One region of the Duganella sp. GW821-FHT07F09 genome, then DNA from elsewhere that is predicted to be linked to it. Evidence: predicted binding sites of a transcription regulator. Region 1 holds the regulator's gene; the other holds the start of a gene.
What was found. The regulator LexA, encoded in region 1, represses DNA repair genes until DNA is damaged. The targets are predictions, from matches to a motif close to ACTGTATNNNNATACAGT.
Positions count from the first base shown of each region.

Region 2: a site for LexA is predicted at 6,256-6,273, ahead of recA (recombinase RecA). Genes of this name have one in related genera too.

Region 1 is NZ_JBWKQJ010000001.1:624,413-640,417, forward strand. Features, by position in the region: gene AC07P1_RS02850 (hypothetical protein) at 1-62, opposite strand, end outside; gene AC07P1_RS02855 (hypothetical protein) at 165-560, shown strand; partial or broken gene AC07P1_RS02860 (AbrB/MazE/SpoVT family DNA-binding domain-containing protein) at 857-991, shown strand; gene AC07P1_RS02865 (inorganic phosphate transporter) at 1,079-2,092, opposite strand; gene AC07P1_RS02870 (DUF47 domain-containing protein) at 2,111-2,737, opposite strand; gene AC07P1_RS02875 (replicative DNA helicase) at 2,854-4,239, opposite strand; gene rplI (50S ribosomal protein L9) at 4,381-4,833, opposite strand; gene rpsR (30S ribosomal protein S18) at 4,862-5,152, opposite strand; gene priB (primosomal replication protein N) at 5,168-5,473, opposite strand; gene rpsF (30S ribosomal protein S6) at 5,504-5,896, opposite strand; gene AC07P1_RS02900 (DUF5695 domain-containing protein) at 6,055-8,760, shown strand; gene lexA (transcriptional repressor LexA) at 8,878-9,516, shown strand; gene AC07P1_RS02910 (serine hydrolase domain-containing protein) at 9,673-10,776, opposite strand; gene AC07P1_RS02915 (cystathionine gamma-synthase family protein) at 10,947-12,191, opposite strand; gene purF (amidophosphoribosyltransferase) at 12,248-13,774, opposite strand; gene AC07P1_RS02925 (CvpA family protein) at 13,840-14,328, opposite strand; gene AC07P1_RS02930 (SPOR domain-containing protein) at 14,344-15,381, opposite strand; gene folC (bifunctional tetrahydrofolate synthase/dihydrofolate synthase) at 15,404-16,005, opposite strand, start outside.
Region 2 is NZ_JBWKQJ010000012.1:254,456-270,460, reverse strand. Features, by position in the region: gene AC07P1_RS28090 (flagellar brake protein) at 1-505, shown strand, start outside; gene AC07P1_RS28085 (pilin) at 581-1,045, opposite strand; gene AC07P1_RS28080 (FHA domain-containing protein) at 1,236-1,811, opposite strand; gene sucD (succinate--CoA ligase subunit alpha) at 1,882-2,763, opposite strand; gene sucC (ADP-forming succinate--CoA ligase subunit beta) at 2,777-3,946, opposite strand; gene recX (recombination regulator RecX) at 4,526-4,990, opposite strand; gene recA (recombinase RecA) at 5,096-6,205, opposite strand; gene AC07P1_RS28055 (response regulator) at 6,380-7,090, shown strand; gene AC07P1_RS28050 (sensor histidine kinase) at 7,087-8,628, shown strand; gene AC07P1_RS28045 (DUF4212 domain-containing protein) at 8,621-8,923, shown strand; gene AC07P1_RS28040 (sodium:solute symporter family protein) at 8,920-10,986, shown strand; gene AC07P1_RS28035 (alpha/beta hydrolase family protein) at 11,082-13,124, shown strand; gene AC07P1_RS28030 (alpha/beta hydrolase family protein) at 13,215-15,266, shown strand; gene AC07P1_RS28025 (S9 family peptidase) at 15,312-16,005, shown strand, end outside.

The sequences.
Region 1 (16,005 bases):
AAGCCTATTGCGGCGGACGCCTTCGCCAACTGCATCAACGCTACGAAATCAATCTTTTGCATGTTCTGTCCATTCGGGATGTTATCCGATTCTACTGCAACCTAAATCAAGCCGCCTTTGCATCAGAGGGCTACATTAGCCACTTCCACTTCCCGGCAGAGATCATGGAACTTCGAATTCTTACATGGATATTTCCGTGGCTGATGGCCATTTTCGAATTGCTGCTGAGAGTCAGCTTGCAGAACGCCGATGCGATCGCTTTTATCGGCCCCACTATCGGTGGCGCATCGCTGGGCATGATGGCAAAGGAGCTTCCTGGCCCAAGCAGCGCCACTGCCAGGCGTATTTCTTTTGATCGCTGGGCAGACCACTTGGCTCAAGTCACCAATGTCGCCATCTGGGCAGGCTTCACAGCATGGGCATGCAGCTTATATCTGAGCTTGGCAAATGATGGCGACGTGATCGCGGGCCTGGACGGCGGGCGAACCTCTATTTTGATCGGCGTTATAATTTGGATCGTCATGATTGTTTTTGATTCTGCGCGCGGAGGTAAGTCATGAATTGGGCGCTGGCTATTGATGGTTTGGTCACCATCGCTTCTTGGATGCTGGGTTCGCTAGCTGTCGCGCTCAGTATCGCCTGGGCGATTCGCCGCTTCTTCCCGCGTAGACCGGAGGATGACTATACCTTTATTCTGAAGTCGTCAGGCGGCATGAAGGCCACCGTAACCCTCCCACCGGATTTACCGGAAGCCGAGCAGCAAGAACGCGTGCGGCAGGCTTACGAAAAGCTCGGACTGCCTCCCTTGCCTCACTATCCGGTGCCGATACCCGAAGACACCGCCAACTTGTGGCGCTTGCGCCGCCATACCACCAAAGCCTTCCGAAACGGTAACTCCCAGGCGATCCCTATCCCGCCTGAAATCGCCTACGGCCGCGCCGACATCGATCTCGACATTCAGCGGGTCGGCGACGAACTGCGCATCCGTCCGGCCACGGGCGATCCATCGTCGACCACGACGGCGCAGCCGCCCCGCTCCCGCGCCCAATAAAAAAGGGAGCCTCGGCTCCCTTTCGCGTTACATGATGTGCTGCCCCACCCACCAGGCGATGGCGGCGACGAAGGCCGACGCCGGGATCGTGAAGATCCACGCCCAGACGATGTTGCCGGCCACGCCCCAGCGCACCGCCGACATCTTTTGCGCCGAACCCACGCCGACGATGGCGCCGGTGATGGTGTGCGTGGTCGACACCGGCACGCCGAGGGCGGTGGCGGTGAACAAGGTGATCGCGCCGCCGGTCTCGGCGCAGAAGCCGCCCACCGGTTTGAGCTTGGTGATCTTCTGACCCATGGTCTTGACGATGCGCCAGCCGCCGAACAAGGTGCCGAACGAGATCGCCGTGTAGCAGGAAACGATGACCCACAGCGGCGGCTCGGCGTCGCCGGCCTGCGAGTAGCCGGCGGCGATCAGCAGCATCCAGATGATGCCGATGGTCTTTTGCGCGTCGTTGCCGCCGTGGCCGAGGCTGTACGAGGCGGCCGACACCAGTTGCAGGCGGCGGAACCATTTGTCGACCCGGCGCGGCGTCGAGCGCACGAACACCCACGACACGAGCAGCATCATCAGCGAGCCGAAGATGAAGCCGAGCAGCGGCGACAGCACGATGAAGGCGACGGTCTTGATCAGGCCGGCCGAGATCAGGGCGCCGGTGCCGCTCTTGGCCACCGCCGCGCCGACCAGGCCGCCGATCAGCGCGTGCGACGACGACGATGGAATGCCGTAGTACCAGGTGACGACGTTCCAGACGATGGCGCCGACCAGCGCGCCGAAGATCACGTACTGGTCCACCACATTGGGATCGATGGTGCCCTTGCCGACGGTGGCGGCCACCGTGAGCTGGTGGAACACGAAGATGGCGACGAAATTAAAGAACGCGGCCATGGCCACCGCCGTTTGCGGCTTCAGCACACCGGTCGAGACGACGGTGGCGATCGCGTTGGCGGCGTCATGGAAGCCGTTCATGAAGTCAAACACCAAGGCCAGGGCGATCAGGATGCCCAGCACATAGATGCTCATTTGGATGGTATTCATGGACTGTTCTTTTTGTAATTATGCGTTTTCGACGATGATGCCTTCGATGATGTTGGCCACATCCTCGCAACGGTCGGTGACGGTTTCCAGGATCTCGTAGATGGCCTTCATCTTGATCAGGTTGCGCACGTCCGGTTCGTCGCGGAACAGCTTGGACATGGCGGCGCGCATCACGTGGTCGGCGTCCGACTCGAGGCGGTCGATCTCCTCGCAGATGGCGACGATCTGGCGCGAGTTGTCCATGTTGTGCAGCAGCGAGACGGCTTCCTTGACCTTCTCGGTGCAGGCCAGCACCAGCTCGGCCAGGCGCTTGGCTTCCGGCGTGACCGAGTGCAGGTCGTACAGCGAGACGGTCTGGGCAGCGTCCTCGAGCAGGTCGAGGATGTCGTCCTGGCGCGTGATGAGCTTGTGGATGTCGTCGCGGTCGATCGGCGTGATGAAGGTCTTGTGCAGCAGGTCGACGGTGGCGTAGGTGATCTTGTCGGCCTGTTTCTCGATGCTCTCGATCGCGTGCACGCGGTTTTCCAGATCGTCGAAGTTGGACATCAACCCCAGCATCTCTTTTGCACCTTTGACGCACAGGTCGGCGTGCTGATTGAACAGGTCAAAAAATTTGCCCTCGGTGGGCATCAAGCGTCCAAACATGTCTTTCTCCGTTTCATAGTCGTGATTACTGCTACAGACCGCCCTCCGGCATCGGCCGGCGGCGTCAGAAAGGGTCCGCCCTGTTTGCTGTGGCGGACCCAGTGGTGTTGCCGGTGTTAGTCGCCTTGGTACAGCGCCAGGTTACCGGCGTAGTTGCCGAACTTGGTGTATTGGCCGATCCAGGTCAGGCGCACCGAGCCGATCGGGCCGTTACGCTGCTTACCGATGATGATCTCGGCCGTTCCCTTATCGGGCGAATCGGGGTTGTAGACCTCGTCGCGATACAGGAAGATGATGACGTCCGCGTCCTGCTCGATCGCGCCGGATTCGCGCAGGTCGGACATGACGGGACGTTTGTTGGGGCGTTGCTCCAGCGAGCGGTTCAACTGCGACAGCGCGATGACCGGGCACTGCAGCTCCTTGGCCAAGCCCTTGAGCGAGCGCGAGATCTCCGAGATCTCGGAGGCGCGGTTGTCGCCCTGGGTCGAGCCGGTCATCAGCTGCAGGTAGTCGACCACGATCAGGCCGAGCTTGCCGCACTGGCGCGACAGGCGCCGCGCGCGCGCGCGCATCTCGATCGGGTTCAGCGCCGGGGTCTCGTCGATGTAGACCTGGGCGTCGTTCATTTTCTGGATGGCGTGCGTCAGGCGCGGCCAATCCTCGTCGTTCAGCTTGCCGGTGCGCAGGCGGTGCTGGTCGAGCTGGCCGACCGAGCCGAGCATACGCATGGCCAGCTGCACGCCGCCCATCTCCATCGAGAACACGGCCACCGGCAGGCCCTCTTCGACCGCCACGTTCTCGGCGATGTTCATCGAGAACGCGGTCTTGCCCATCGACGGGCGGCCGGCGACGACCACCATGTCGCCCGGCTGCAGGCCCGAGGTCATACGGTCGAGGTCGATCCAGCCGGTCGGCACGCCGGTGATCTCGGACTGGTTGTCACGTGAATATAATTCATCGATGCGCTCGACCACCTGGGTCAGCAGCGGCTGCACCGGCAGCCAGCCGGCCGCGCCGCGCGCGCCCTGTTCGGCGATGGCGAAGATCTTCGATTCGGCCTCGTCGAGCATCTGCTTGACTTCCTTGCCCTGGGGCGTGAACGCCTGGCCGGAAATCTCGTCGGCCACGGTGATCAGTTGGCGCAGGATGGAACGGTCGCGCACGATCTCGGCGTAGCGGCGGATGTTGGCCGCCGACGGCGTGTTCTGCGCCATCGCGTTCAGGTAGGCCAGGCCGCCGACGTCCTCGGCCTTGCCCATCTGCGTCAGGGTCTCGAACACGGTGATGACGTCGGCCGGCTTGGAGCCGTTGATCATCTTGACGATCTGTTCGAAGATGATGCGGTGGTCATAGCGGTAGAAGTCCTCCGAATGCATCATGTCCGCGATGCGGTCGAACGCCTGGTTATCGCGCAGCAGGCCGCCAATGACGGACTGTTCTGCTTCGATGGAATGCGGCGGGACGCGGAGGGAATCGAGTTGCGGATCGGAGGGGGTGTTCATGGCGCGAATTATACCCGCTTAGGGCGGCAGCCAAGGCGTTACTACGAAAAAATTGGCGAGAAAAAAGCCGGGCGAACCCGGCTTTTTTCGTTTCTTGCCATTATTACCAGCACAACAGGCATTGCTGCCCGCACAAGTAATTTAGGCGGCTTCGCCGACGACGGCGACGGTCACTTCGACCACCACGTCGGTGTGCAGAGCAACGCTGACCGGGTGCTCGCCAACGGTCTTCAGAGGACCGGTAGGCATGCGCACAGCAGCTTTTTCTACAGCGAAACCAGCTTTGGTCAGCGCTTCAGCGATGTCGAAGTTGGTGACCGAACCGAACAGACGGCCGTCGACACCAGCTTTTTGCGAAACGTTCACGGTCATGCCGTTCAGTTTCTCGCCTTGGGCTTGCGCGGCGGCCAGTTTGGCGGCAGCGGCTTTTTCCAGTTCGGCGCGCTTGACTTCGAATTCAGCAACAGCCGACGCGGTAGCGCGACGGGCCATTTTTTGCGGAATCAGGAAGTTACGTGCGTAACCGTCTTTAACTTTAACGACTTCACCCAGGTTGCCCAGGTTGACGACTTTTTCTAACAGAATGATTTGCATAGTTTTTCTCCAGGATTAGACTACGCAATTAAGCGTGGTGCAGATCGGTGTAAGGCAGCAGCGCGAGGTAGCGGGCGCGTTTGATGGCGGTGTCAACTTGACGCTGGTAGTGCGCCTTGGTGCCGGTCAGACGTGCTGGCATGATCTTGCCGTTTTCCTGGACGAAGTCCTTCAGGGTATCAACGTCTTTGTAATCGACTTGTTCAACGTTTGCTGCGGTGAAGCGGCAGAACTTCTTACGCTTGAACAGTGGATTTTGTTGCTTGCGCTTTTCTTTAAGCTTGAGCTTGTTTTTGTCGAACTTTTTACCGAATGCCATTTGAGGCTCCTGTATCTAAATTGAGCTGTCTGGGACAGCACTAAAATCAATGATGTGAAACACCAGGCTTTTGCTGTTGCGTGTCTTCTTGTTGATAAAACCGGTGAACTGGTACATCCCGCCCAGTGGCGCCTGGCTGAAGCGGCCCGAGATCTCGCCCGCGGCGACCGCGGAAATCTCAAACTCGCTCAACCGGGCTATGCCCGCCTCCATCTGCTGCGACCGGTGCTGGAGTACAGCGTTCACGATCGGCATGCCGGCCGGGGTATAGCGCAAGGCGTCCCGTTCGGCGATCAAGGCAATGAATTGGCTTTGGTTCACTGGAGCTGTGTCAGCTCGGTTTTGCAACAATTAGGCCGCTGGAGCGGCGGCAACAGGGGCTGCTGGGGCTTCGGTGCGATGCGATTTCGCTGCATCTTCACGTTGTACCGACTTCATCATCGGCGAAGGAGCGGTTTCCGCTTTCTTCATCTTGACGGTCAGGTGACGCAGCACGGCATCATTGAATTTGAAGGCGGTTTCCAGCTCGACCAGGGTCTCGTTGTCGCATTCGATGTTCAGGCAGATGTAGTGTGCTTTAGCCAGTTTCTGGATCGAGTAAGCCATCTGACGACGGCCCCAATCTTCAACACGGTGCACGGCGCCGCCGCGGGTCGTTACGGTGGTTTTGTAACGTTCGATCATGGCGGGCACTTGCTCGCTCTGGTCCGGATGGACGATAAATACTATTTCATAGTGACGCATGCAAACTCCCTTAAGGACTGTGAATATAGCCCACCCTGGCGTCAAGACAGGTGTGGGAAGAGGTAAGCCCGCGACTATATCAGCTTTTTGGCCGAAAATCTACCCCTTCGCGGCCCCGCGACAATGCTAACATCTTGTAAAACCAACAGGATTCCGATATGCCACCCACCCGTGCGTTGTCCCCTTTGCTGTTTTCCTTCCTTATTACGGCGTCGCCCTTCGCCGCCGAGGCGCCCGCCGCCACCGCCGCCAAACCCAGCCATCCCGACGTCGCCACCAAGGCGTACAGCACCAAGCAGTTCCTGCTGGCGCTGCGCACGGACACCCAGACCTTGGCGCGGCTCGATCCGGTCGCCGACCCGAGTTTCGACTTCACACCCGGCCCCAGGGTAGCCGAGCGCCAGTACGACGGCTACGCCCATATTGGCGACCTGAACCTGCGCCTGCGCAGCGGCGGCGCCGGGGCCTGGCAGGAATTCTCCTCATCGGCCGCGCGGCAGCCGATCACACCGCTGGCGGCCGGCGGCAAGATCCTGGCGGCGGCCGACATCACGGCCACCCTGGGCAAGGACCTGCCGCTGACGGTGGAGCGGCGCTGGCTCAACGAGGGCGGCGCGCTGGTGCTGCGGTTCACACTGATTAACAACTCCAACGCGCCGGTGGAAATCGGCGGCCTCGGCATGCCGATGGTGTTCGACAACATCATCACCGGCCGCAACCTGGAACAGGCCCACGCCAGCGCCAGTTTCGCCGACCCTTATATAGGCCGCGACGCCGGCTATGTGCAGGTGACGCGCCTGAACGGCCAGGGCCCGGCGCTGATCGTCACGCCGGACGGGCGCACGCCGCTGGAAGCGTGGCGTCCGCTGACCGACCGCAGCCCGCGCGCGCAAACCTCGGAAGGCTTCTACGACTGGACCGTCGCCAGCAAGGCCTACGCCGAGAACGAATGGAAGAATGCCGGCGAGCAGTGGAACACGCCGACCAGCATCACCTTGGAAGCGGGCGCGCGGCGCGACATCGGCGTGCGCTTCGCCACGGCGCCGTCGATCCGCGCCATCGAAGCCGCGCTGATCGCGCAAAAGCGGCCGGTCGCGGTCGGCATTCCGGGCTACGTGGTGCCGACCGATCTGGAGGCGGCCTTGTTCCTCAAAAGCCCGCAGAAAGTGGTCGGCATCACCAGCTCGCCCGAGAACGCGCTGGCGGTCACGCCGGTCAAGTCGGCCGCCAAGGGCTGGGCGCGCTACACGGTGCGCGGCAACGGCTGGGGACCGGCGCGCCTGTCGATCGCCTACGCCGACGGCAGCGTGCAGACGGTCAGCTACTTCGTCACCAAGCCGCTGGAGCAAACGGTGGCCGACCTCGGCAAGTTCTCCACCACGCAGCAATGGTTCGACGACAAGAAAGATCCGTTCAAGCGCGCGCCGGCCATCCTGACCTACGACCGCGACGCCAAGCGCATCGTCACCGACGACCCGCGCGTGTGGATTTCCGGCATGAGCGACGAAGGCGGCGGCGGCAGTTGGGTGGCGGCCATGAGCAAGCAGCTCGACAATCCGGACGCGGCCGAGGTGGCCAAGCTGGAACGGCTGGTCAACGAAACGGTGGTCGGCAAATTGCAGGTGGCCGACGGTCCGCAGGCCGGCGCCGTGCGCAAGAGCCTGTTCTACTACGACCCGAAAGCCTTCCCAAGCTACTACAACCAGAAAGCCAACTGGGGTACCTGGGCGTCGTGGTCGAAGAAGGACGCGGACGACCTCGGCCGCGCATACAACTATCCGCACGTGGCCATCGGCCACTGGGTGCTGTACCGGCTGGCGCGCAACCACGTCGGCCTGGTCACCGCGCACGACTGGCGCTGGTACTTGCAGCGCGCCTACCAGACCACGGTGGCGATGGTGCGCGACGCGCCCGAGTACGCGCAGTTCGGTCTGATGGAGGGCGACGTCTTCCTCGATATCCTGAAGGACCTGCAGCGCGAAGGCATGACGGCCGAGGCCGCCGACATGGAAGCCATGATGAAGCGCCGCGCCGACCACTGGCGCACGCTGGCCTACCCGTTCGGCAGCGAAATGGCATGGGACTCGACCGGCCAGGCCGAGGTCTACGCGTGGATGCGCCACTTCGGCTACGCCAGGCAGGCCGACATCACGCGCGAAGTGATCCTGGGCTACGACCCGGCGATGCCGAGCTGGGGCTACAACGGCAACGCCCGCCGCTACTGGGACTTCCTGTACGGCGGCAAGACCGCGCGCATCGAGCGCCAGATCCACCACTATGGCTCGACCTTGAACGCGGTGCCGCTGTTCGACGCCTACCGCGCCAACCCGGCCGACCTGCACCTGCTGCGCGTGGCCTACGGCGGCCTGCTGGGCGGCATCACCAACATCGACCGCGACGGTTTCTCGTCGGCCGCCTTCCACGCCTGGCCCGACATGATGCGCTGGGACGCCTACAGCGGCGACTACGGCATGGGCTTCTACGGCCACGCCTACGCCACCGCGACCTATGTGCTGAAGGACCCGACCTTCGGCTGGCTCAGCTTCGGCGGCAACATGAAAGTGGCTAATAATGGCGTGGTCCAGGTCACGCCGAAGGACAGCGCGCGCACGCGCCTGTTCGTGGCGCCGGCGCGCGCCTGGATCACGCTGGAGGCGGGCAAGATCGACGCCGCCACCTACGATCCGAAAAGCCGCGCCATCACGCTGGAGCTGGCGCCGGCCACCGCCACCACGCCGGCGGCCAGGCTGCTGGTCGAGAGTCCGGGCGGAAAATTCAAGCCGCAGGGACAGGTCGCCGAGCGCGGCGGATATAAGATTCCGCTGACGGCGGCGCCGACGCGCGTGCTGCTGAAGCCACGATGACAGGGGTTGAAGGAACTTTTTTCATTTTATTTCGTTGAACACAACAAATTTCCTTGCATTGCGGGCCATACTGTACAAAAATACAGACTGTCTATATACACAGGCCCAACTGCACTCATGATCAAGCTCACCGCACGTCAGGAACAAATTCTCAATCTGATCAAGGATGCCATCGAAAACACCGGCTTCCCGCCGACGCGCGCCGAGATCGCCAACGAACTGGGCTTCAAATCCGCCAACGCGGCAGAGGAGCACCTGCAGGCGCTGGCGCGCAAGGGCGCCATCGAGATCGCCGCCGGCACCTCGCGCGGCATCCGCTTGCTGGGCGTGCACGCCGAACCGGCCACGACTAAGGTGCCGGTGTCGCTGATGATGTCGTTGCCGTTGATCGGCCGCGTGGCCGCCGGCTCGCCGATTTTGGCGCAGGAAAACCTGGAAACGAGCTACAGCGTCGATCCGGCGATGTTTTCGTCCAAGCCCGATTACCTGCTCAAGGTGCGCGGCGAGTCGATGCGCGACGCCGGCATCATGGACGGCGACCTGCTGGCGGTGAAGAAGGTCGACAGCGCCAAGAACGGCCAGATCGTCGTCGCGCGGATCGGCAACGACGTCACGGTCAAGCGCTACCGCAAGACCGGCACCTTGGTTGAACTGTTGCCGGAGAATCCGGACTTCAAGATCATCAAGGTCGATCCAGAAGCGGACGAGTTCGCGCTGGAAGGCCTGGCGGTCGGCCTGATGCGCAGCTGGCACTAAGCCGGGCCTCAGGCAGATGGTTCAACGTGGAGACACGTAGGGCGGATTAGCGAAGCGTAATCGGCCATGTATGCGCCGCGTTGACGCTTGCATGGCCGATTACGGCGTTCCGCCTAATCCGCCCTACGTGTTTTAGAAGTATCTTGCCTTCCCGTTTCACATCGCCATCGGCTTGGGGACGATGATCGGGAACGCGCTGTTGAGCGCGCGCCGTGCGATGTCGTCCGACCCCATGTGCGAATTCGACATCAACACCACGCCGCGCCGCGCGACCTCGTCGAAACCGATATACGTGCGGTAGCCGCCCGTGCCGCCGTTATGCCAAACGATGCGCGAGCCGTTCTGCTCGAGCACATGCCAACCCAGCGCGATCGATTGCCCCGGCTTGCCCTCCAGCGCATGGCGCGCCTGGTGCGTCGTCCGCATCGCATCATATAGCTGCGACTTACGCAGCCCCATGTTCGCGCCCACGAACTTCAGCATGTCGGCCGTCGACGAGCGCAGCGCGCCCATCCCCGCCAGCACCGGCATGTCCCAGTTGGCAGCCGGCATGCCCGGCATCTCGTAGCCGACCGCCAGATGCCGGCGCATCGCCGGCGTCAAGGTCACGGCAGTACTGGTCATGCCCAGCGGGCCGGTGATGCGCTGGCGCACCAGCGTTTCATAGTCCGTCTTCACGCGCAGCGTCAGAATATGTCCCAACAAGCCGACGCCCGCGTTGGAATACTCATACTTCTCGCCGGCCGGACGCGCCGGCGTGAAGCCGGAGACAAACGCGTACAGCTGCGGCACGGTGTAATCGGCGAACGGGTTGTTGTCATCCTTGGGCGCCAAATTGGACGGGATGCTCGGAATGCCGGACAGCTGCGACGACAAATCCGCCAGCGTGATCTGGCGCTCGCCGACGGCGGGCAATGTGACGGGCAAATAGCGCGCTGCGGGGTCGTCGAGGCCGATCTCGCCGACGCGCGCCAGCTCGCTCAGCAAAGTGGCGGTGAACACCTTGGTGATCGAGCCGATCTCATAGACCGAATCGGCATCGACGGGCGCCCCGCCCGCGCTCAACGTACCGTGGGCCAGTACGCGGCTACCCTGCGCGTCGATGATGCCGACCACGATGCCGGTGCCCGCATGATCGACGTCGACGCGGGTCTTGATCATGTCCATGATCTCCGCATCGGTCGCGGGCGCGGCGGCGTAGGCAACAGCGGAAGCGGACAACAGCACCGCGACCGTCGCGTATAAACGAAGAATTTTCATATCGTCCTGGGAATTGGACCACGTCGTGGAGACACGTAGGGCGGATTAGGCGAAGCCGTAATCCGCCATCTACGAGCCGCCGACGGAGCATGCATGGCGGATTACGCTTCGCTAATCCGCCCTACGTGTCTCCGCGGGCACACCTCCGTGGTTTAGCATGTCTTCGTGGTTTAGCAGCCTTCCAGCGCGCAGGCGAAATCGTCGAGCAGGTCGTCGGTGTCTTCGATGCCGACCGAGACGCGGATCAGCGATTCGGCAATCCCCATCGAGGCGCGCCGCTCGGCGCCCATCTCGTAGAAGATCGTGTGCGCGACCGGGATCACCAGGGTGCGCGTGTCGCCCAGGTTCGACGCCGGGATCGCCAATTTCAGGCGGTTCAGGAAGTCGAAACAGTCTATGCCGTCCTTCAATTCAAAACTGAGCAGCGAGCCGTGCTTGCGGAACAGCTCGCTCGAGATGCCGTGCTGCGGGTGCGAGGCCAGGCCCGGATAGTGCACGGCCGCCACGCGCTCGTCGGCCTCCAGCATCTCGGCCAGCGCCAACGCGTTGGCGCTGGTGCGCTCCATGCGCAGCGCCAGCGTTTCGGCGCCGACGGCGATGTGGTGCGCCGCCTCCGGTCCCAGCGAGGCGCCGAAGTCGCGCAGCCCCTTGGCGCGGATCTGCGCCAGCCCCCATTGCGGCGGCGCGGCCTTCTTGTAGTTCTCGTAGATGTTGGGGAACCTGGTCCAGTCGTATTCGCCGGTGTCGGTCAGGCTGCCGCCCAGCGCGTTGCCGTGGCCGCCGATCGATTTGGTCAGCGCGTTGACCACCAGCCCGGCGCCGACCGATTTCGGCCGGAACAGGTACGGCGTGGTCATCGTGTTGTCGACGATGTAGAGGATGCCGCGCGCCTTGCACAGCTCGCCGATGCGCTTGAGGTCCGCCACCTGCGTGCGCGGATTGGCGATGGTTTCAACGAACACCATACGGGTCTGCCCGGTGATCGCGGCCTCGACGTTGGCGACGTCGGTGGCGTCGACGAACGAGACGCCGACACCCTGCGCCATCGTGGTCTGCCACAGGCTGTTGGTGTTACCGAACAGGAAGGCCGACGAGACGACGTGGTCGCCCGCGCGCAGCAGCGCCTGGAACACGGCGCCGATCGCGCCCATGCCCGTGGCGAAGCACAGGGTGCCGACGCCCTGCTCCATCTTGTTGACCTTGTCCTCGAGCGCGGAGATGGTCGGGTTGCCCTGGCGGCCGTAGCGGAAGCCCGGCTCCTTGCCCTGGAATACCGACGCCAGCTGGCGCGCGTCGCCGTAGCCGAAGGCGACCGAGGTGTGGATCGGCTTGTGCAGCGAGCCGTGCTCGATGCCCTTCAGGCGGTCGTTGTGCAGGATGGTGGTGGTGAAGCCGTAGTTCTTTTTATCGTTCATATGCGTGGAATGGTCAAAAAAAAAGCCCGGTACGGCGAACCGTACCGGGCGCGACATCAGCCTTCGGCGGTCGCGAGATTCAGATTCAGTTGCGAGCGGCCGGCGTCCTCGTGGGTCGTCTTGGCCTTGGGGTGGTGGCGCGCGTACTCCAGCTTGTCGAGGTACTCTTTCGACACGTCGCCGGTGACGTAGATGCCGTCGAAGCACGACGCCTCGAAGTTCTTCAGCTCCGGATTGACGTCGGAGATGGCGCGCTTCAGCGACTCGATGTCCTGGTACACCAGGTGGTCGGCGGTGATTTCGCGGCACACTTCCTCGGTGGTGCGGCCGTAGGCGATCAGCTCGTCGCGGGTCGGCATGTCAATGCCGTACACGTTCGGGTAGATCACCGGCGGCGCGGCCGATGCGAAGATCACTTTCTTGGCGCCCGCTTCGCGCGCCATCTGCACGATCTCGCGGCTGGTGGTGCCGCGCACGATGGAGTCGTCGACCAGCAGCACGACCTTGTCCTTGAATTCGGAGGCGATCGCGTTCAGTTTCTGGCGCACGGACTTCTTGCGCGCGGCCTGGCCCGGCATGATGAAGGTGCGGCCGATGTAGCGGTTCTTGATGAAGCCTTCGCGGTATTCGACGTTGAGCGCCAGCGCCAGCTGGATCGCGGCCGGGCGCGAGGAATCCGGGATCGGCATGACGACGTCGATCTCGCCGTCCTTGAATTCGCGCTTGATCTTCTCGGCCAGGTACTCGCCCATTTTCAGGCGGGTGGCGTAGACCGAGGCGCCGTCGATGACGGAGTCGGGACGGGCCAGGTAGACGAATTCGAACACGCACGGGTTGAGCGACGGATTGTCGGCGCACTGGCGGCTGTGCAGCTGCATGTCGGCGTCGACGAAGACGCACTCGCCCGGCGCGACGTCGCGCAGGAAGCGGAAGCCCATCCCTTCGAGCGCCACCGATTCGGACGCGACCAGGTACTCGGCGCCCTGCTCGGTCTCGTTGATGCCCAGGCACAGCGGACGGATGCCGAACGGATCGCGGAAGGCCAGCAGGCCGACGCCGGCGATCTGCGCCACGGCCGCGTAGCCGCCCTTCACACGGCGGTGCAGCACGGTGACGGCGTCGAAGATGGTGTCGGCGTCGATCGAGATGCCGGTGGTGGCCATATGGATTTCATGGGCCAGCACGTTGAGCAGCACTTCCGAATCGGAGTCGGTGTTGATGTGGCGGCGGTCGTTCTTGAACATCTCTTGCTTGAGCTGTTCCCAGTTGGTCAGGTTGCCGTTGTGCGCCAGGGTGATGCCGAACGGGGCGTTGACGTAGAACGGTTGCGCCTCTTCCTCGCTCGACGAGCCGGCGGTCGGGTAGCGGCAGTGGCCGATGCCCGAGTTGCCTTGCAGGGTGCGCATATTGCGCGTGCGGAAGACGTCACGCACCAGGCCGTTGGCCTTGTGCATGGCGAACATGCTGCTGTGATTGGTCGCGATACCCGCTGCATCCTGGCCGCGGTGCTGCAGCAGCAGCAAGGCGTCATACAGCAGTTGATTGACAGGTTGATGGGAAACGACGCCGACGATGCCACACATGATGGTGCTCCTGGACTGGGTAATACAGATTAAAGACGCAGATTAAAAACGGTGATGCAAGAAATTCAAAAGTTCACATGCTGCGCCATCGCAGCGGGAAGGAAGGTCTTGACGAGCCGCGCGCCGGTTTCGGCATACGGACTGAGCAACGCCTCCTTCCAGAAATCCTGTTGCGGGAGCGACGTCATCCCACACAAGATGACGGCGGTCAGCACGATTACAAGGCCGCGGCCGACGCCGAACACGGCGCCGAGCGCGCGGTCGAAGAGGCTGAGGCCGCCCGCGTCGAGCAAGGCGCCCAGCGCCATGGCCAGCAGGCCCATCAAAATGCGCACGCCGATGAACAGGGCGATGAAGGCCAGGATGAGGCGCAACACCTCGCCCGGCACCACGGCCGGCAACATCACGGCCAGCGCGGCGGCGTAGGCGTTGGCCACCACGAAGGCGACCACCCAGCCGGCCAGCGACAACACTTCCTTGACCAGCCCGCGCAGCATGCTGATGATGACCGACGTGACCATCACGAAGATCACCAGATAATCGAAAATCGTCACGTCAGCCGGCCTGGATCAAACCGTTTCCAGGCGGCCGCTCAGGCCCATGCCGCTCAGCTTGGCGCGCACCTTTTCCGCTTCTTCCTTGCTCGTGAACGGCCCCACGCGCACGCGGGTGATCTCACCGGAAGGCGTTTTTTGCGTGAAGGAGTTGATGCCGGCGTCCTTCAGTTTCTTGCGCAGCTCGTCCACCTTGCCCTGATCGCTCAGCGCGGCCACTTGCAGCACGAATTTCTGGCCGGACTCCGGTGCGGCGGCCGCCGGCTTGGCCGCGCCCTTGCCTTCCAAAATGGCCAGCGCGCGCGCGTCTTCGGAAGCCTTGTCCGGCGCCGGCTTGGCCGCCGGTTTCGCGTCGGCCTGCTTGCGCTCGGCATCGGCCTTGGCCTTCGCTTCGGCCTTCGCCTCGGCCAGCTTGCGCTCGGCTTCGCGCTTGCGCTCGGCATCAAGCTTGGCCTTGGCCTCGGTCTCCGCCCGGGCTTTGGACTCATGCTCGGCCTTGGCCTTGGCCAGCGCCTCGGCCTTGGCTTCCGCCTTCGCCTTGGCCTCGGCCTTCAAATCGGCCAGGGCTTCGGCTTCCTGCCGGGCGTTGTCGGCCTTGATGACCTCCTCGGCGGACGGCGCGGCGGCGGCAGCGGGTTTGCCCGGCTTGACGTCGTCGACGATTTCTTCCTTGCTGTCGAGGGCGGCGCTGGCGGGCACGGCGGCTGGAGCGCGGGCGGCGGCCGGCTTGTCCTTGGCCGGGATCTTGATTTCTATGTCGGACGCCAGCGGACGCGGCTCGGAATCGAGCACCATCGGCAAACCGACAGCGACGGCCAGCGCCAGCGCGATGGCGCCGACCAGGCGGCGGCGCGCGCGTTTCTTTTCCGGCAACACCGGATCGTCCGCCTCGCGATCCTTGGCGCGGCGCGACTTGGCCGGGCCGTCGGCCGACGACGCGCGCTTGGAGCGCGCGCGTTCGGCGGCGGCCTGATCATCCGCGCTGGTGTAATAGCCGCTGTCCTGACCGGCGGTCTCTTGCTTGTTTTTACCGAATTTCGAGAACAAGCCCATGCGTGATTTCAGTCCTGTGCGTTCAATGGAGTGAGGATTTTCTCGCCGCCATGACGCCTGCGACCGTGAGGAAAGATCCAAAGACCACAATTCTATCATTCTCCCCGGCCCGGCTCATCGCATTTGCATAGGCGGCGGCCGGATCGTCGAAGATATTGATGGTGCGTTCCGGTTTCTCGGCTTGCACGATTTGCACCTTGGCGGCCAGTTCGGACGCGCTGGCCGCGCGCGGCGACGGCAGATTCGCCAGGCACCAATGGTCGACATGCTCGGACATGGCGGCGATGACACCGTCGATGTCCTTGTCGTGCATGGAGCCGAACACGGCGTAGGTGTACGGGTGGAAGCCCATATTGCCCAGGTTCTGGTTCAGCGCCGAGGCGGCGTGCGGATTGTGGGCGACGTCCAGGATCACCGTCGGGCGGCCCGGCAACACCTGGAAGCGGCCCGGCAGCTCCACCGTGACCAGACCGGTGCGCACTTCCTGCGCGCCGACCGGCAATTCGAGCTTGAGCGCCTCCAGCGCGGCCAGCACGGCGCTGGCGTTGAGGATCTGGTTGGCGCCGCGCAGGCTCGGGTAGGCCAGCGAATTGCGGCGCTGCGCGCGGCCGCCATAGTTCCACT
Region 2 (16,005 bases), on a different contig from region 1:
CGATGGCGACAAGCTGACCATCCGCGTGTTTTCCGGCGTGAACGTGTGCTCGTTCTCGTGTGTCGTGCAGCGCGTGTTTCCTCGTCCGTTCTTTTATGCGCATCTGTCGTTCCCGGTGTCGATCCAGGGGACCAGCTTGCGTGCGGCGATGCGGGTGAAGGTGGATATTCCGGCGCAGGTGACGACGCCGGTTGGCACGTCGTCGGTGTTCCTGGTGAACCTGAGCGTGTCGGGGGCGCTGATCGAGTCGCCGAAACGGTTGCCTGAGGATGATGCGCAGGTTGGACTGTCGTTCTATTTGATCGCGCAGCCCGGCAACCGGCAGGTGCGCGTGAATCCGAATGCGACGATCCGGAATATCAATGTGGTCAAGCCGGCGGCGGGGGATAAGCCGGAGGTGTTCACGTACGGCGTGCAGTTTGTGGATTTGGATCCGGTGCATTACACGATGTTGCAGAATTTGACCTATGAGGCGTTGATCGCGGACCGGCAGAAGATTGTGTGAAAACCCGTCGCGTGGCCGTCGATACGGACGAAAAAAACCGGCTGCGAAGCCGGTTTTTTTTATGCCGCATCGTTATTAGATGTTGTTCTTCTCGAGCGCTGCCTTGGCTGCGACATGGCTGACCGTGGTGGTGGTAGTCCACACGAGATTAGTGGCGCCAGCCGCGATCGTCGGCGTGTAGGTCACGGTTTCACCGTTGACGCCGGTACCCAGACCAGCTGCCAAGGTCAAGGTGACAACGCCGTCCGCAACCACTGCCGAAGCGACTTCCTTGGTAGGCGTGAACGCGGCTGGAACACCGTTTTTGCCAGTGTCGCAGTCCGTCAGCACGCCGCCGGCTTCTTGCGCACACAATGCGACAGCCGTTTTCAGCGAATCGGCGGCGCCTTGGATATTGGCGACTTTGGCTTTGACCGTGTAGTCGCTATACGCAGGGATCGCGACAGCGGCCAGAATGCCGATAATGGCAACCACGATCATCAGTTCGATCAGGGTGAAGCCGGCCTGTGCTTGTTTCTTCATCATTTTCATGGATTTCATTTTGCGACTCCTGTGGGGTGAAAAAATTGGGTGGTACACCTCTCTTATCGCAAGCGGTGTGCCAGCCTATTTTTTAAGCAAAACCAGCCAGAATATTTTCAGAACCGCCATTTTTGCCGCTCCGAGTGCCGTTTTTTGTCACTCCTTAGCGCCGCGTTTTGTCAGCCGTGACAATGCGTGACAATTATTGTCAGGCGATGCGGAAGGCCATTTGCGTGCCGCCGAGATCGATCACGTCGCCATGACCGAGCCGCCATGCCTGCTTGTCGACCGCGACGCCATTGACCAGCGGCGCCTGTCCTCCCTCGATATGCGTCAACGTATAAACATCCGGCTGGCGCTCGATCACCACCACCTGCACGCCGGCGCGGCCAAGCGTGGTCTGGGGCTTGGTCAGCGCCATTTGTTTGCCGGCATTGTTGCCATTTAAGACTTCGATGTGGGCCAGCAGCGGTTCGGCGGCCATGCTCGGCCGCACGCCGTCGGCTACGAACTCGACCTGGAACTTGGCCATCTTGATGACGTCCTGGTGCTGCAGGAAATGCTTGCCGATGCGGTGGCCGTTGACGAAGGTGCCGTTGGTGCTGTGCAGGTCTTCCAGGAAGGAGTCGTCGAGGATGGTGACGATGACGGCGTGCTCGCCGCTGACGGCCGGATGCGTCAGCACGATGTCGTTGCGCGGATGGCGCCCGATGGTCATCCGTTCTTTGCTCAGCTGAACCTGCTGTTCCACCTGGCCGTCGCGCGTGACGATAATTTTCGCCAATCCGATTCTCCAAAAAATAAAGGGGAGCGCTAGGCTCCCCTTCATTATTCCACATTCAACCGGGCTGTTATTACAGCATGGCTTTCAGCAGACGCGCCATTTCGGACGGGTTCTTGGTGACGGTGATGCCGCAAGCTTCCATGATTTCCAGTTTGGCTTGTGCGGTGTCGGCGCCGCCGGAGATCAGCGCGCCGGCGTGGCCCATGCGCTTGCCCGGAGGAGCGGTCACACCGGCGATGAAGCCGACGACCGGTTTTTTCATGTTGTCTTTGATCCAATAAGCCGCGTTGGCTTCGTCCGGACCGCCGATTTCGCCGATCATGATGACCGCGTCGGTATCAGGATCGTCGTTGAACATCTTCATGACGTCGATGTGCTTCAGACCGTTGATCGGGTCGCCGCCGATGCCGACTGCCGACGATTGGCCCAGGCCCAGCGCGGTCAGCTGGCCGACTGCTTCATAGGTCAGGGTGCCCGAACGCGAAACCACGCCGATACGGCCCTTCTTGTGGATGTGACCTGGCATGATGCCGATCTTGATTTCGTCCGGGGTGATCAGGCCTGGGCAGTTAGGGCCCAGCAGCAGGGTCTTCGAGCCGGCTTTGGCCATGCGGTCCTTCAGGGCCATCATGTCGCGGACAGGAATGCCTTCGGTGATGCAAATTGCCAGGTCCAGCTCGGCTTCCACGGCTTCCCAAATAGCGGCGGCGGCGCCTGCTGGCGGGACGTAGATGACCGACACGTTGGCGCCGGTTTCTTTTTTCGCTTCAGCGACGTTGGCGAAAATTGGAATGCCTTCGAAGTCTTCGCCGGCTTTCTTTGGGTTCACGCCTGCGACGAATGCATTTTTGCCGTTCGCGTAATCGCGGCAGCCACGGGTGTGGAACTGGCCGGTCTTGCCGGTGATCCCTTGGGTAACGACTTTGGTATCTTTATTGATCAGAATGGACATGTTGATTCCTTAATTAAGCTTGACCGGCAGCGGCTGCTACGACGCTCTTCGCTGCATCTTCCATGGTGTCGGCAGCAATGATAGGCAGACCGGAATCGGCCAGCATCTTCTTGCCCAGGTCTTCGTTGGTGCCCTTCATGCGGACCACCAGCGGCACGTTCAGCGAGACAGCTTTCACAGCGGTGATCACGCCTTCGGCGATCACGTCGCAGCGCATGATGCCGCCGAAGATGTTGACCAGGATAGCTTTCAGGCCTGGGTTTTTCAGCATGATCTTGAATGCTTCGGTGACTTTCTCAGCCGTCGCACCGCCGCCCACGTCCAGGAAGTTGGCCGGCTCGCCGCCGAACAGCTTGATGGTGTCCATGGTGGCCATGGCCAGACCGGCGCCATTGACCAGGCAGCCGATGTTGCCGTCGAGGGAGATGTAGGCCAGGTCGAATTTCGATGCTTCGACTTCGGCTGGATCTTCTTCGTCCAGATCGCGGTAAGCGACGATTTCCGGTTGACGGAACAGTGCGTTGGCGTCGAAGTTGAACTTGGCGTCCAAGGCGATGACCTTGCCCGAACCCGTCAGGATCAGCGGGTTGATTTCGGCCAGCGACGAATCGGTTTCCCAGTAGGCTTTGTACAGGCCTTGCAGGTTGGCGCGGGCGTCGGCGATCGACTCGGCAGGCACGCCGATTTTGGTCGAGATCGCGTCGGCGTCAGCGTCGGTCAGGCCGACGGCTGGGTCGATGGCGATCGAGTGCAGCAGTTCTGGGTGGGACTCGGCAACTTCTTCGATGTCCATGCCGCCTTCGGAGGAAGCCATCAGGACAACGCGCTGCGAGACGCGGTCGGTGACCAGCGACACGTACAGTTCTTTCTTGATGTCCGCGCCTTCTTCGATCAGCAGGCGGCGTACTTTTTGGCCTTCAGGGCCGGTCTGGTGCGTGACCAGCTGCATGCCCAGGATCTGCTCGGAGAATTCTTTGACTTGTTCCAGCGATTTCGCAACTTTCACGCCGCCGCCTTTACCACGGCCACCGGCGTGGATTTGTGCTTTCACAACCCAGACCGGGCCGCCCAAGGTTTCCGCAGCTTTGACTGCTTCTTCAACGGACATGCACGGAATACCGCGCGGAACCGTCACTCCGTATTTTCGGAGGATTTCTTTGCCTTGATACTCATGGATTTTCATGCTGGCTTCCCTTCTGATGCTGATGTGTATAAATCGGTTGATACTGCGAAATGTGTGATGCTAGATAAGCAGATGTTGCTACGCGCTACCCGGTGCTGCTTTGTCCACCCAGCGCGGGTAAAACCGGCCCGTGCGACGGCGTCGTGACGCAGTGCGGGGCAATGTTTTGGAATTGGGGGGTGTGGCGACGATCAGGGGGGTGCTGCCAGCGCGATGGCCGGAGGTGGAACAGGCGTCAATCTTCCATAGGCAACCGGTATGCGGATATGCTGGGACGACCGTGCGGAACGCACGACAGTGAACTGGTATTGACAGTGACATAAGAATATACCGCTCTCGCGGCATGAGTTAGTTAGCAGCCTTGCGCATTTCTCTTATCGAAAATGCACGTTGCCGTAGCTTCTACGGACAACCACCGCACCCACGGTGCTGCAAAAACCCTAAAAGTGTAGCACACCCCAGCCCGACTTGCGACGTGCCTGATGCCAAGTTCTTCATAAATGCTGCGGCGCGGGGAAATGGTGTCGCGTGATGGCACCGCCGGATTTCGATATCCGGTGGAAAGGGGATGTGGTGAATTTAGTGGTCGTCGAACTCGTCCAGGTCGACGCCTTTCATCGCGGCTTGCACGGCGCGCTGGGAAAAACCGCGCAACATCAGAAACCGCATCTGCTTGTTGCGCTCCTTCGGGTCGGTGGCGACCACGCCGAATTTGCGCTCCCACACTTCGCAGGCGCGCGCAGTTTCGCTGTCGGCCAGGCCGGCTTTAAGTTCCTGCAACGCTTCGCCTTTGACGCCGTGGCTTTGCAATTCCGCCACGATGCGGCTGTTGCCGAAACGCGCCGAGCGGCGGTGGATCAGCGATTCCGAAAACCGTTCCTGCGACAGCCAGTTGTTTTTCTCCAGCAGGTCGAGCAACGCTTCGACGTCGTCGCCCTCCTCCGCGTACTTGGACAGCTTGCGGCCCAGCTCCAGCCGGCTGTGTTCGCGCATCGACAGAAACCGCAGCGCGCGTGCCTTCAGGCTAAGTTGAGGTGCGGCCATAAAACCCTCTGCACAATGAGAAAACCACCGGCCATGGAAGTGGCACGGTGGCTGGGATGCGCCTTCCGCCTACGCGGAAAGCGCGCGATTCGGGCAACGGGCGAATTACGCCGCGTCGGCCTTGTCGCCTTTGTCCGCCTTGTCGACGGACTTCAGCTTGACGACGCTCTCGCCCTTGTCGGCGGCCAGCGGCGGCAAGGTGCGCACGCCCAGCGATTCGCGGACCTTGTTTTCGATTTCCCATGCCAGCGCCGGACGCTCTTGCAGGAAGATACGGGCGTTGTCCTTGCCCTGGCCGACGCGCTCGCCGTTGTAGCTGTACCACGAACCGGACTTCTCGACGATCTTCGCTTCCACGCCCAGGTCCAGGATTTCGCCTTCGCGCGAGGTGCCGGCGCCGTACAGGATGTCGAAGTGCGCTTCCTTGAACGGTGGCGCGATCTTGTTCTTGACGACCTTGACCTTGGTTTCGTTACCGATCACCTCGTCACCCGATTTGATCGAGCCGGTGCGGCGGATGTCCAGACGCACGGAGGCGTAGAACTTCAGCGCGTTGCCGCCGGTGGTGGTTTCCGGCGAGCCGAACATGACGCCGATCTTCATGCGGATCTGGTTGATGAAGATGACCAGCGTGTTGGTGCGGTTGATCGAGCCGGTCAGCTTGCGCAGCGCCTGCGACATCAGACGGGCTTGCAGGCCCGGCAGCGAATCGCCCATGTCGCCTTCGATCTCGGCGCGTGGCGTCAGCGCGGCGACGGAGTCGATGACGACCAGGTCGACCGAGCCCGAACGCACCAGCGCGTCGCAGATTTCCAGCGCTTGCTCGCCGGTGTCCGGCTGCGAGATCAGCAGCTCGTGCAGGTTGACGCCCAGTTTTTGGGCATAGCCGACGTCCAGCGCGTGTTCCGCGTCGATGAACGCGCAGGTGCCGCCCAGTTTTTGCATTTCCGCGATGGTTTGCAGGGTCAAGGTGGTTTTACCGGACGATTCCGGACCGTAGATCTCCACCACGCGGCCGCGCGGCAGGCCGCCTACGCCCAGCGCGATGTCCAGGCCCAGCGAGCCGGTCGACACCACTTGCACGTCCTCGATCGGCGCGTTGGCGTCCATGCGCATGACGGAGCCTTTGCCGAATTGCTTTTCAATCTGTGCCAGCGCGGCGGCCAGCGCCTTGGCTTTTTCAGATGCGGGAATTACAGCTTTTTTGTCGTCCATAATGTGCTTTCAACCAGTGGGTGGTGGGACAATTCGTCGGTTCAGGCAGTACTGTATAAAAAAACAGTGATCAATGCAAGCGGATTTGTAGAGAATCGGCGAAATCGTACAAAAACTCGCCACCTTGCGGGAAATGAAACACAATACAAGCTTCTGCAGCCGGAGTGTTCTGACATGCGTATTTTACTAGCCGAAGATGACAGCGTGCTGGCCGACGGGCTGACGCGTTCGCTGCGCCAGTCCGGCTACGCCATCGATTGCGTGCGCAACGGCCAGGAGGCCGACACCGCCCTGTCCACCCAGGAATTCGATCTGCTGATCCTGGACCTGGGGCTGCCCAAGCTGTCCGGGCTGGAGGTGCTGCGCCGCCTGCGCTCGCGCTCGTCGCTGCTGCCGGTGCTGATCCTGACGGCGGCCGATTCGATCGAACAACGGGTCAACGGCCTCGACCTGGGCGCCGACGATTACATGGCCAAGCCGTTCGCGCTGTCCGAGCTGGAGGCGCGGGTGCGCGCGCTCACGCGCCGGGGCGCCGGCGGCGGCGCCACCATCATCAAGCACGGGCCGCTGTCGTACGACCAGGTCGGCCGCAGCGCCTATATCAACGACCAGATGCTGGACCTGTCGGCGCGCGAGCTGGGCCTGCTGGAAATCCTGCTGGCGCGCACCGGCCGCCTGGTGTCGAAAGAACAACTGGTCGACCACCTGTGCGAATGGGGCGAGGAAGTGAGCAACAACGCCATCGAGGTCTATGTGCACCGGCTGCGCAAAAAGATCGAAGTGGGCGGCGTGCGCATCGCCACCGTGCGCGGGCTGGGCTACTGCCTGGAGAAATATTCCGAAGCGGCCCGCGCCAACGCCGACATCGGCGACGCCATCAAGTGAACCGCCTGCCCGCGCCCGAGCAACTCGCGGACGCGGAGGCGGACGGCCCGGAATACCAGCCGCCCGCCGCCGAGGCCGACGAGGGCGTACAGAACTCGCTGTTCGGCGAGATCCTGGACTGGATGCTGGCGCCGCTGCTGTTGCTGTGGCCGATGAGCATCGCCATCACCTACCTGGTCGCCAAGTCGATCGCCAACCAGCCGTTCGACCACGCGCTGGAGGACAGCGTGACGGTGCTGGCGCAGCAGGTGCGCTCGGTCGACGGCAAGATCATCAAAAGCCTGTCCGGCTCGGCGCGCGACATCCTGCGCGCCGACGACGTCGACAATGTCTACTTCCAGGTCCACGGCCCGCGCGGCGAGCACATCGACGGCGACCGCGACCTGCCGCCGCCGCAGGTGGAAGAGGACGAACACTACCGCGCCGGCAGCGTGCGCTTCCGCAACGACAGCATGCATGGCACGCCGGTGCGCGTGGCCTATTCGTATGTGCGGCTGGAAAGGGGCGGCGACGACGAGCCGCAGCTGGCGCTGGTGCAGGTGGCCGAGACGCTGGAAAAGCGCGGCCAGTTGGCCAACGAGATCATCAAGGGCGTGATCCTGCCGCAGTTCATCATCCTGCCCATCGTGCTGGCCCTCGTGTGGTTCGCGCTGGCGCGCGGGCTGTCGCCGCTGGCGCAGTTGCAGGAGCGCATACGCGCGCGCGGTTCGGACGACCTGAGCCCCATTGAATCGAGCGACGTGCCGGAGGAGATTTCACCGCTGGTGCGCTCGCTCAACGAGATGCTGGCGCGGCTGTCGCTGTCGATCGAGATGCAAAAACGCTTCATCGCCGACGCCGCGCACCAGATGCGCACGCCGCTGGCGGGCATGCGCATGCAATCGGAGCTGGCGCTGCGCCAGACCGACGGCGGCGAGATCCACCGCTCGCTGGAACAATTGGCCAAGAGCTCGCAGGCGGCCACGCGGCTGGTGAACCAGCTGCTGGCCCTGGCGCGCGCCGAGAACCAGCCGCAGACCGGCACCGCCATGCTGGCGCTGGAACTGTCCGAGCTGGCGCGCGGCGTGGTGCAGGATTGGGTGCAGGCCTCGTTCTCGCACCGCATCGACCTGGGCTACGAGGCGCCGCACGAACCGGTGCAGATCGTCGGCGATCCGACCATGCTGCGCGAGCTGCTGTCCAACCTGATCGACAACGCGCTGCGCTACACGCCGGCCGGCGGCAGCGTGACGGTGCGGGTGCGCGGCCACCAGGGCGAGCCGGGTTATCTGGAGGTCGAGGACACCGGACCGGGCATCGCCAAGGCCGAGCGCGCACGGGTGTTCGAGCGCTTCTACCGCATCCTCGGCCACACCGCCGAAGGCAGCGGACTGGGGCTGGCGATCGTGCGCGAGATCGCCCAGCAGCACGGCGCCGAGGTCGATATCTACAGCAATCCGCGCTCGCTGCAACCGAAGCTGCCGGGCTGCCTGTTCCGCGTCAGCTTCCCGCCGCCGCCACCGCCGGAAGAAGAAAGCGAAGCGCCGCATTATGGATAACACCGAAGCCCGGTCCACCCCGCCGCTGACGCGCAAACAGCACTGGCGCAAGACCCGCGCCATGACCGGCTGGTTGCTGCTGCTGTGGCTGCTCACCGGCTTTTGCGTCGCCTTCTTCGCGCGCGAGCTGACCGGGCTGAGCGTGTTCGGCTGGCCGCTGTCGTTCTATCTGGCCGCGCAGGGCGCTTCGCTGGTGTCCCTGGCCATCCTGGCGTTCTACGCCTGGCGCATGCGCCGCCTCGACCTGGCGGCCGCGCCGACCAAGCCATCGGCCACGAAGGAGCCCAGCGTTTGAAAGAACCCGGCACCTTCTTCCGGCGGCTGAGCCGCTATTACTCGCTGTTCACGCTCGGCTTCGTCTTCTTCCTGATCTCGCTGGCCGTGCTGGAACAGGAGGGCATGCCGCGCGTGTGGATCGGCTACCTGTTCATGTTCGCCACCATCGTGCTGTACGCCACGCTGGGCGTGCTCAGCCGCACCTCCAACGTGCTGGAATATTATGTCGCCGGGCGCCGCGTGCCGGCCATGTTCAACGGCATGGCCACCGCCGCCGACTGGATCTCGGCCGCCAGCTTCATCAGCCTGGCCGGCGGCCTGTATCTGCACGGCTTCGACGGCCTGGCCTACATCATGGGCTGGACCGGCGGCTACTGCCTGGTGGCGCTGCTGATCGCGCCCTACCTGCGCAAGTTCAGCCAGTACACCATCCCCGATTTCCTGGCCGTGCGCTACGGCGGCGCCAGCGGCGACCTCAGCCGTGGCGGCCGCGCCGTGCGCATCATCGCCGTGATCGCCACCATCATCGTCTCGTTCATCTACGTGGTGGCGCAGATCTACGCGGTGGGGCTGATCGCCTCGCGCTTCACCGGCGTCGACTTCTCGGTCGGCATCTTCCTCGGTCTGGCCAGCATCCTGGTGTGCTCCTTCCTGGGCGGCATGCGCGCCATCACCTGGACCCAGGTGGCGCAATACATCATCATCCTGGTCGCCTTCCTGATACCGGCCATCTGGCTGTCGGCCAAGCACAGCGACAACCCGATCCCGCAGGTGGCCTACGGCAAGCTGCTGCCGCAACTGAGCGCGCGCGAAGCGGTGCTGCAGGAGGACCCGAAGGAGGCCGAGGTGCGCGCCATCTTCCGCCAGCGCGCCGACGACTACCAGTTGCGCCTCAACACCCTGCCGTCGTCGTGGGAGGCGGGCCGGCTGCAAATGCAGCGCAAGCTCGACGACGTCAAGCTGCGCAACGCCTCGCTGCTGGAGATCCGCACCGCCGAGCGCGCGCTGATCGCCTATCCGAAGGACGCCGACGAGGCGGCGCGCATGTGGTCGGACGCGCGCGCCCAAAACCTGGCGCGGGCCGAGCCGATCACGCCGCACGCCACGCCCTACCCCGGCGATCCGGCCACCTCCGACATCAAGCGCAACAACTTCCTGGCGCTGGTGTTCTGCCTGATGCTGGGCACGGCCGCGCTGCCGCACATCCTGATGCGCTCGTACACCACGCCGTCGGTGCACGAGACGCGCGTGTCGGTGTTCTGGACCCTGTTCTTCATCCTGCTGATCTACCTGACCATCCCGGCGCTGGCGGTGCTGGTCAAGTACGACATCTACAGCGCGCTGGTCGGCAGCGACTTCGCCCACCTGCCCAACTGGGTGTCGTACTGGAGCAATGTCGACAAGATCAATCCGCTGTTCAGCATCAGCGACATCAACCGCGACGGCGTGGTGCAGCTGGCCGAGATCACCATCGACGCCGACGTGCTGGTGCTGGCCACGCCGGAGATCGCCGGCCTGCCGTACGTGATCTCCGGCCTGGTGGCGGCCGGCGGGCTGGCGGCGGCGCTGTCGACCGCCGACGGCCTGCTGCTGGCGATCTCCAACGCGCTGTCGCACGACGTCTATTACAAGATCGTCGACCGCACCGCCTCCACGCAAAAGCGCGTGACGATCTCCAAGTTGCTGCTGCTGGGCGTGGCCTTCATCGCCGCCTACGCCGCCTCGACCAAGCCGGGCGACATCATCTCGCTGGTGGGCGCGGCGTTCTCGCTGGCCGGCTCGGCGATGTTCCCGGCGCTGGCGCTGGGCGTGTTCTGGAAGCGCGCCAACCACCAGGGCGCGGTGGCCGGCATGATCGCCGGCTTCTCCGTGTGCCTGTATTACATGTTGCACACCAATCCCATCCTCGGCGGCAGCGCGGCCGGGCAGTGGTTCCACATCGCGCCGATCTCGGCCGGCATCTTCGGCGTGCCGGCCGGCCTGCTGACGATGGTCGTCGTCAGCCTGGCGACGCCGGCGCCGGACCCGGAGACCGCCGCGCTGGTCGACTACATCCGCGCGGCCGAACACAAGGAAATGTAACGTTACATTTCAGGCATCGGCGGGATGTGGCGGATTTGATAACTGGGTGATACCCTGCGGAAGTTATCCTACCTTCATAAAGTGTCATGAGATCCATGCAATTGCTTGCCCGCGCCGTCCTGTGTGCGCTCGCCGCCGCAGCCATGTCGTCGCCGGCCACGGCCGCCGACGCGCCAGCCGCCAGTCCGCCCACGCCCGCGCGTCCGCCGATCGCCGACTTCTTCAGCAATCCGGAGTTCAGCGGCGCGCTGCTCTCGCCCAGCGGCAAATATCTGGCCGTGCGCATGGGCAAAAAAGACCATCGCGACATGCTGGCCGTGATCACGCTAAGCGACAACAGCGTCAAAGCCGTGGGCAACTTCAGCGACGCCGACATCGGCAGCTTCGACTGGGTCAACGACGAGCGGCTGGTGTTCACCGCCACCGACCGCACCGTCGGCCAGGGCGACGCGCGTTACGCCCCCGGCCTGTACGCGGTCAACCGCGACGGCAGCAAGTTCATCCAGCTCGCCAGCCGCGCCGGCCAGCCGTTCATCACGGCGGGCGGCGCCACCGCCATCCACAGTCGCGAGCTGCTGCCGTGGAATACGTATTTGCTGGGCCAACGGACCAAGCAGGATTCCGAGTTCGTCTACGTGGTCAAACCGGCCATCCAACGGCCGGGACAAATCGACTACATCGAGCTCGAACGCCTCAACACGCTGACCGGGCGCTACACGGCGTTCAGACGGCCCGGCGACAGCATGTCCTGGCTGCTCGACAAGGACGGCGAGCCGCGCCTGACCGCCACGGTCGAGAAAGGCATCAAGACGATCTACTACCGCGACCCGGCCAAGGAGCAGGAATGGCGCAAGCTCGTCAGCTTCAACAACTACACCGGCGGCAAGGGCGCGTTCAGGCCGCTCGCGTTCGGGCCGGACGGCACGCTGTATGTGACCAGCAACGCCGGCCAGGACAAGACGGCCGTCTACACCTTCGATTTCGCCGCCAATAAAATCTCGGACCAGCCGGTGATCGTGCTCGACGGCTACGATTTCACAGGCAATCTCATCTTCGGGGACAACAAACTGCTGGGCGTGCGGCGCCTGACCGACGCCTGGGACACGACCTGGCTCGACGCCGGCGTGAAGGCGATGCAGGCCAAGATTGACGAGATGCTGCCCAATACCATCAACCTGCTGTCCCTGCCGACCCGGCCGGAGTCGCCGTGGGTGCTGGTGGAATCGTACTCGGACCTGTTTCCACCGCGCGCGATGCTCTACAACAGCGACACCAAAAAACTCAATCTGATCGGCGGCACCCATCCGCAAATCGATCCGGCGCGGATGGCGCAACAATCCTTGGTCCACTACAAGGCGCGCGACGGCCTGGTGATTCCGGCGTGGCTGACCATGCCGCGCGGCGCCAACAAAAACCTGCCGCTGGTGGTGCTGGTGCACGGCGGCCCCTACGTGCGCGGCGGCAGCTGGGGCTGGGACGCCGACGCCCAGTTCCTGGCCTCGCGCGGCTACGCGGTGCTGGAGCCGGAGTACCGCGGCAGCACCGGCTTCGGCAGAAAGCTGTTTCGCGCCGGCTGGAAGCAATGGGGCTTGAAAATGCAGGACGACATCGCCGATGGCGCGCGCTGGGCCATCGCCCAGGGCACGGCCGACGCCAAGCGCATCTGCATCGCCGGCGCCAGCTACGGCGGCTACGCGACCTTGATGGGCCTGGTCAACGATCCCGACCTGTACAAATGCGGCATCGACTGGGCCGGCGTAACCGACATCAACCTGCTGTATGACGGCCAATGGAACTACACCTCCGACCTGGACGACGCCTGGAAGCAATACGGCATGCCGACCTTGGTCGGCGACCAGGTCAAGGATGCCGAGCAACTCAAGGCCACCTCGCCACTGCTGCAGGCGGCGCGCATCAAGCAGCCGCTGTTGTTGGCCTACGGCGGCGCCGACATGCGCGTGCCGCTGCCGCACGGCACCAAGTTCTACAAGGCGGTCAAGGAAGGCAACCCCAACGTCGAATGGATCGAGTACGAGGAGGAAGGCCATGGCTGGGCGTTGCCGAAAAACCGCATCGACTTCTGGGGCCGGGTGGAGAAATTCCTGGACAAGAACATCGGCCAGGCCGCCGCGCCGTAGGGTGCCAACAACAATAGCAAGAGGAAATGTGGCGGATTTGATAACACGGTGGTATTGTTCGACACTTCACACATTTCACCGCCCCGCCCAATGCGATTTCCCCAGCTGTTCGTCCACGCCACCTTGACGGCGGCGGCCGCCGCGTTTGTTGCCCAGGTCCACGCCGCCGACGCGGCGGCCCCGACCGCCGGGGCCACGCAAGCGCCGCCGCCGCTCGGCGCGTTCTATGACAACCCAATGTTCAGCGGCGCGCTGCTCTCGCCCAGCGGCAAGTATCTGGCCGTGCGCGTGGCCGGCAAGGACAGCCGCGATCGCCTGGGCGTGATGACCTTGAGCGACTCCAGCGTCAAGGTGGTGGGCGCCTTCAGCGATGCCGACATCGGTTCCTTCCAGTGGGTCAACGACGAGCGGCTGGTGTTCACCGCCACCGACCGCAGCGTCGGCCAGGGCGACGTGCGCTACGCGCCGGGACTGTACGCGATCGACCGCGACGGCGGCAAGTTCCTGCAACTGGTCGCCCGCAGCGGCAAACCGTTCGTCACCGGCGGCAGCTTCGGCGCCCGCAGCCGCGAACTGCTGCCATGGAACACCTATTTGCTGGGCCAGAAGAACGGCCAGAATTCCGACGACATCTACGTCACCTACCGCGCCGTCACCAACCAAGGCCAGTTCGACTATGTCGATCTGCAGCGCCTCAACACGAGGACCGGCCGCTATACGTCGTTCAAACGTCCCGGCAACAGCATGAACTGGCTGCTCGACAACGACGGCGAGCCGCGCCTGACCACCACGCTGGAGGGCCGGATCGGCACCATTTACTACCGGGACCCGGCCAGGGACGACGAATGGCGCAAGCTCGTCAGCTTCGACGCCTACACCGGCGGCAAGGACGCCTTCAGCCCGCTGGCCTTCGGGCCGGACGGCACCCTGTACGTCGTCAGCCACGCCGGCCAGGACAAGTCGGCCGTGTACACCTTCGACTTCGCCACCAACAAGATTTCCGACCAGCCGGTGGTGCGGTTGGCGGACTACGACTTCACCGGCAGCCTCCTGTTCGGCAAGGGCAAGCTGCTCGGCGTGCGCCGCCTGACCGACGCGCGCGACACCGACTGGCTCGACGACGGCATGAAGGCGATGCAGGCCAAGGTCGACCAAATGCTGCCCAACACCGTCAACCTGCTGTCGCTGCCGACGCGGCCGGCGTCGCCATGGGTGATGGTGACGGCCTATTCCGACCGGTTCCCGGCGCGCACGATGATCTACAACAGCGACACCCAAACAATGCGCCTGCTGGGAAACAGCCATCCGCAAATCGAACCCGAACGGATGGCCCAACAGACGCTGGTGCGCTACAAGGCGCGCGACGGCCTGGAGATCCCCGCCTGGCTGACCATGCCCAGGGGCGGCGGCAAGAACCTGCCGCTGGTGGTGCTGGTCCACGGCGGCCCCTACCTGCGCGGCGGCAGCTGGGGCTGGGATGCGAACACCCAGTTCCTGGCCTCGCGCGGCTACGCGGTGCTGGAACCGGAATTTCGCGGCAGCACCGGCTTCGGCACCAAGCATTTCCGCGCCGGATGGAAGCAATGGGGCTTGAAGATGCAGGACGACATCGCCGACGGCGCGCGCTGGGCCATCGCCCAGGGCACGGCCGATCCCAAGCGCATTTGCATCGCCGGCGCCAGCTACGGCGGCTACGCCACCCTGATGGGCCTGATCAACGACCCGGACCTGTACAAGTGCGGCGTCAACTGGATCGGCGTGACCGACATCAACCTGCTGTACGACGGCCACTGGAACTTTAGCTCCGACATGCCCGAAGGCTGGAAACAGTACGGCATGCCGGAGCTGGTCGGCGACCAGGTCAAGGACGCCGAGCAATTGAAGGCCACCTCGCCGCTGCTGCAGGCGTCGCGCATCAAGCAGCCGCTGTTGCTGGCCTACGGCGGCGCCGACCGGCGCGTGCCGCTGCCGCACGGCACCAAGTTCCACCAGGCCGTCAAGCAGGGCAACCCCAACGTCGAATGGATCGAGTACGAGGAGGAAGGCCACGGCTGGACGCTGCCGAAAAACCGCATCGATTTCTGGGGCCGGGTGGAGAAATTCCTGGACAAGAATATCGGCCCGAACGCGGCGATCCCCTGAGCGCCAACGCCGTTCGCCAATCAAAACTATCTAACTATAATAACTATGAGACTTCACCAGTTCCTGCCCCGCGTCGCCCTGGCGGTTGCCGCCATCTTCGCCGCCCACGGGTCCGCCGCGCATGCCGCCGACGCGCCGGCGGCGGCCACCGCCCCGGCGCGGCCGCCGATCGCCAGCTTCTTCTCCAATCCATCCTTCAACGGCGCCATGCTGTCGCCCAACGGCCGCTATCTGGCCGCCTTCACGGGCGCCAAAGGGCGCCGCGACGGCCTGGCGGTGGTCGACCTCGGCGACATGAGCGCGCGCATGGTGGCCCAGTTCTCCGACACCGATATCGGCGAGGCGCGCTGGGTCAACAACGACCGCCTGATATTCAGCACGACCGACAAGACCACCGGCCAGCGCGACCTGCGCTTCGGCCCCGGCCTGTTCGCGGCCAACCGCGACGGCAAGGGTTTTCGCCAACTGGCCAAGCGCAACTCGCCGTTCCTCACCGACGGCAGCGGCAATGAGATGCTGCCGTGGCACACCTTCATGCTCAACCAGGACGGGCCGCAGACCGGCGAGGACGTCTACGTCAGCGACGCCGGCATCGTCAACCCCGGCATCCTGGTCTCGCTGGACTTGTTGCGCCTGAACACCCGCACCGGCGGCGCGCGGCCGGTCGACCATCCCGGCGTGGCGCGCTCGTGGCTGCTCGACCAGAACGGCGAGCCGCGCCTGGTCGAAACGCTGGACA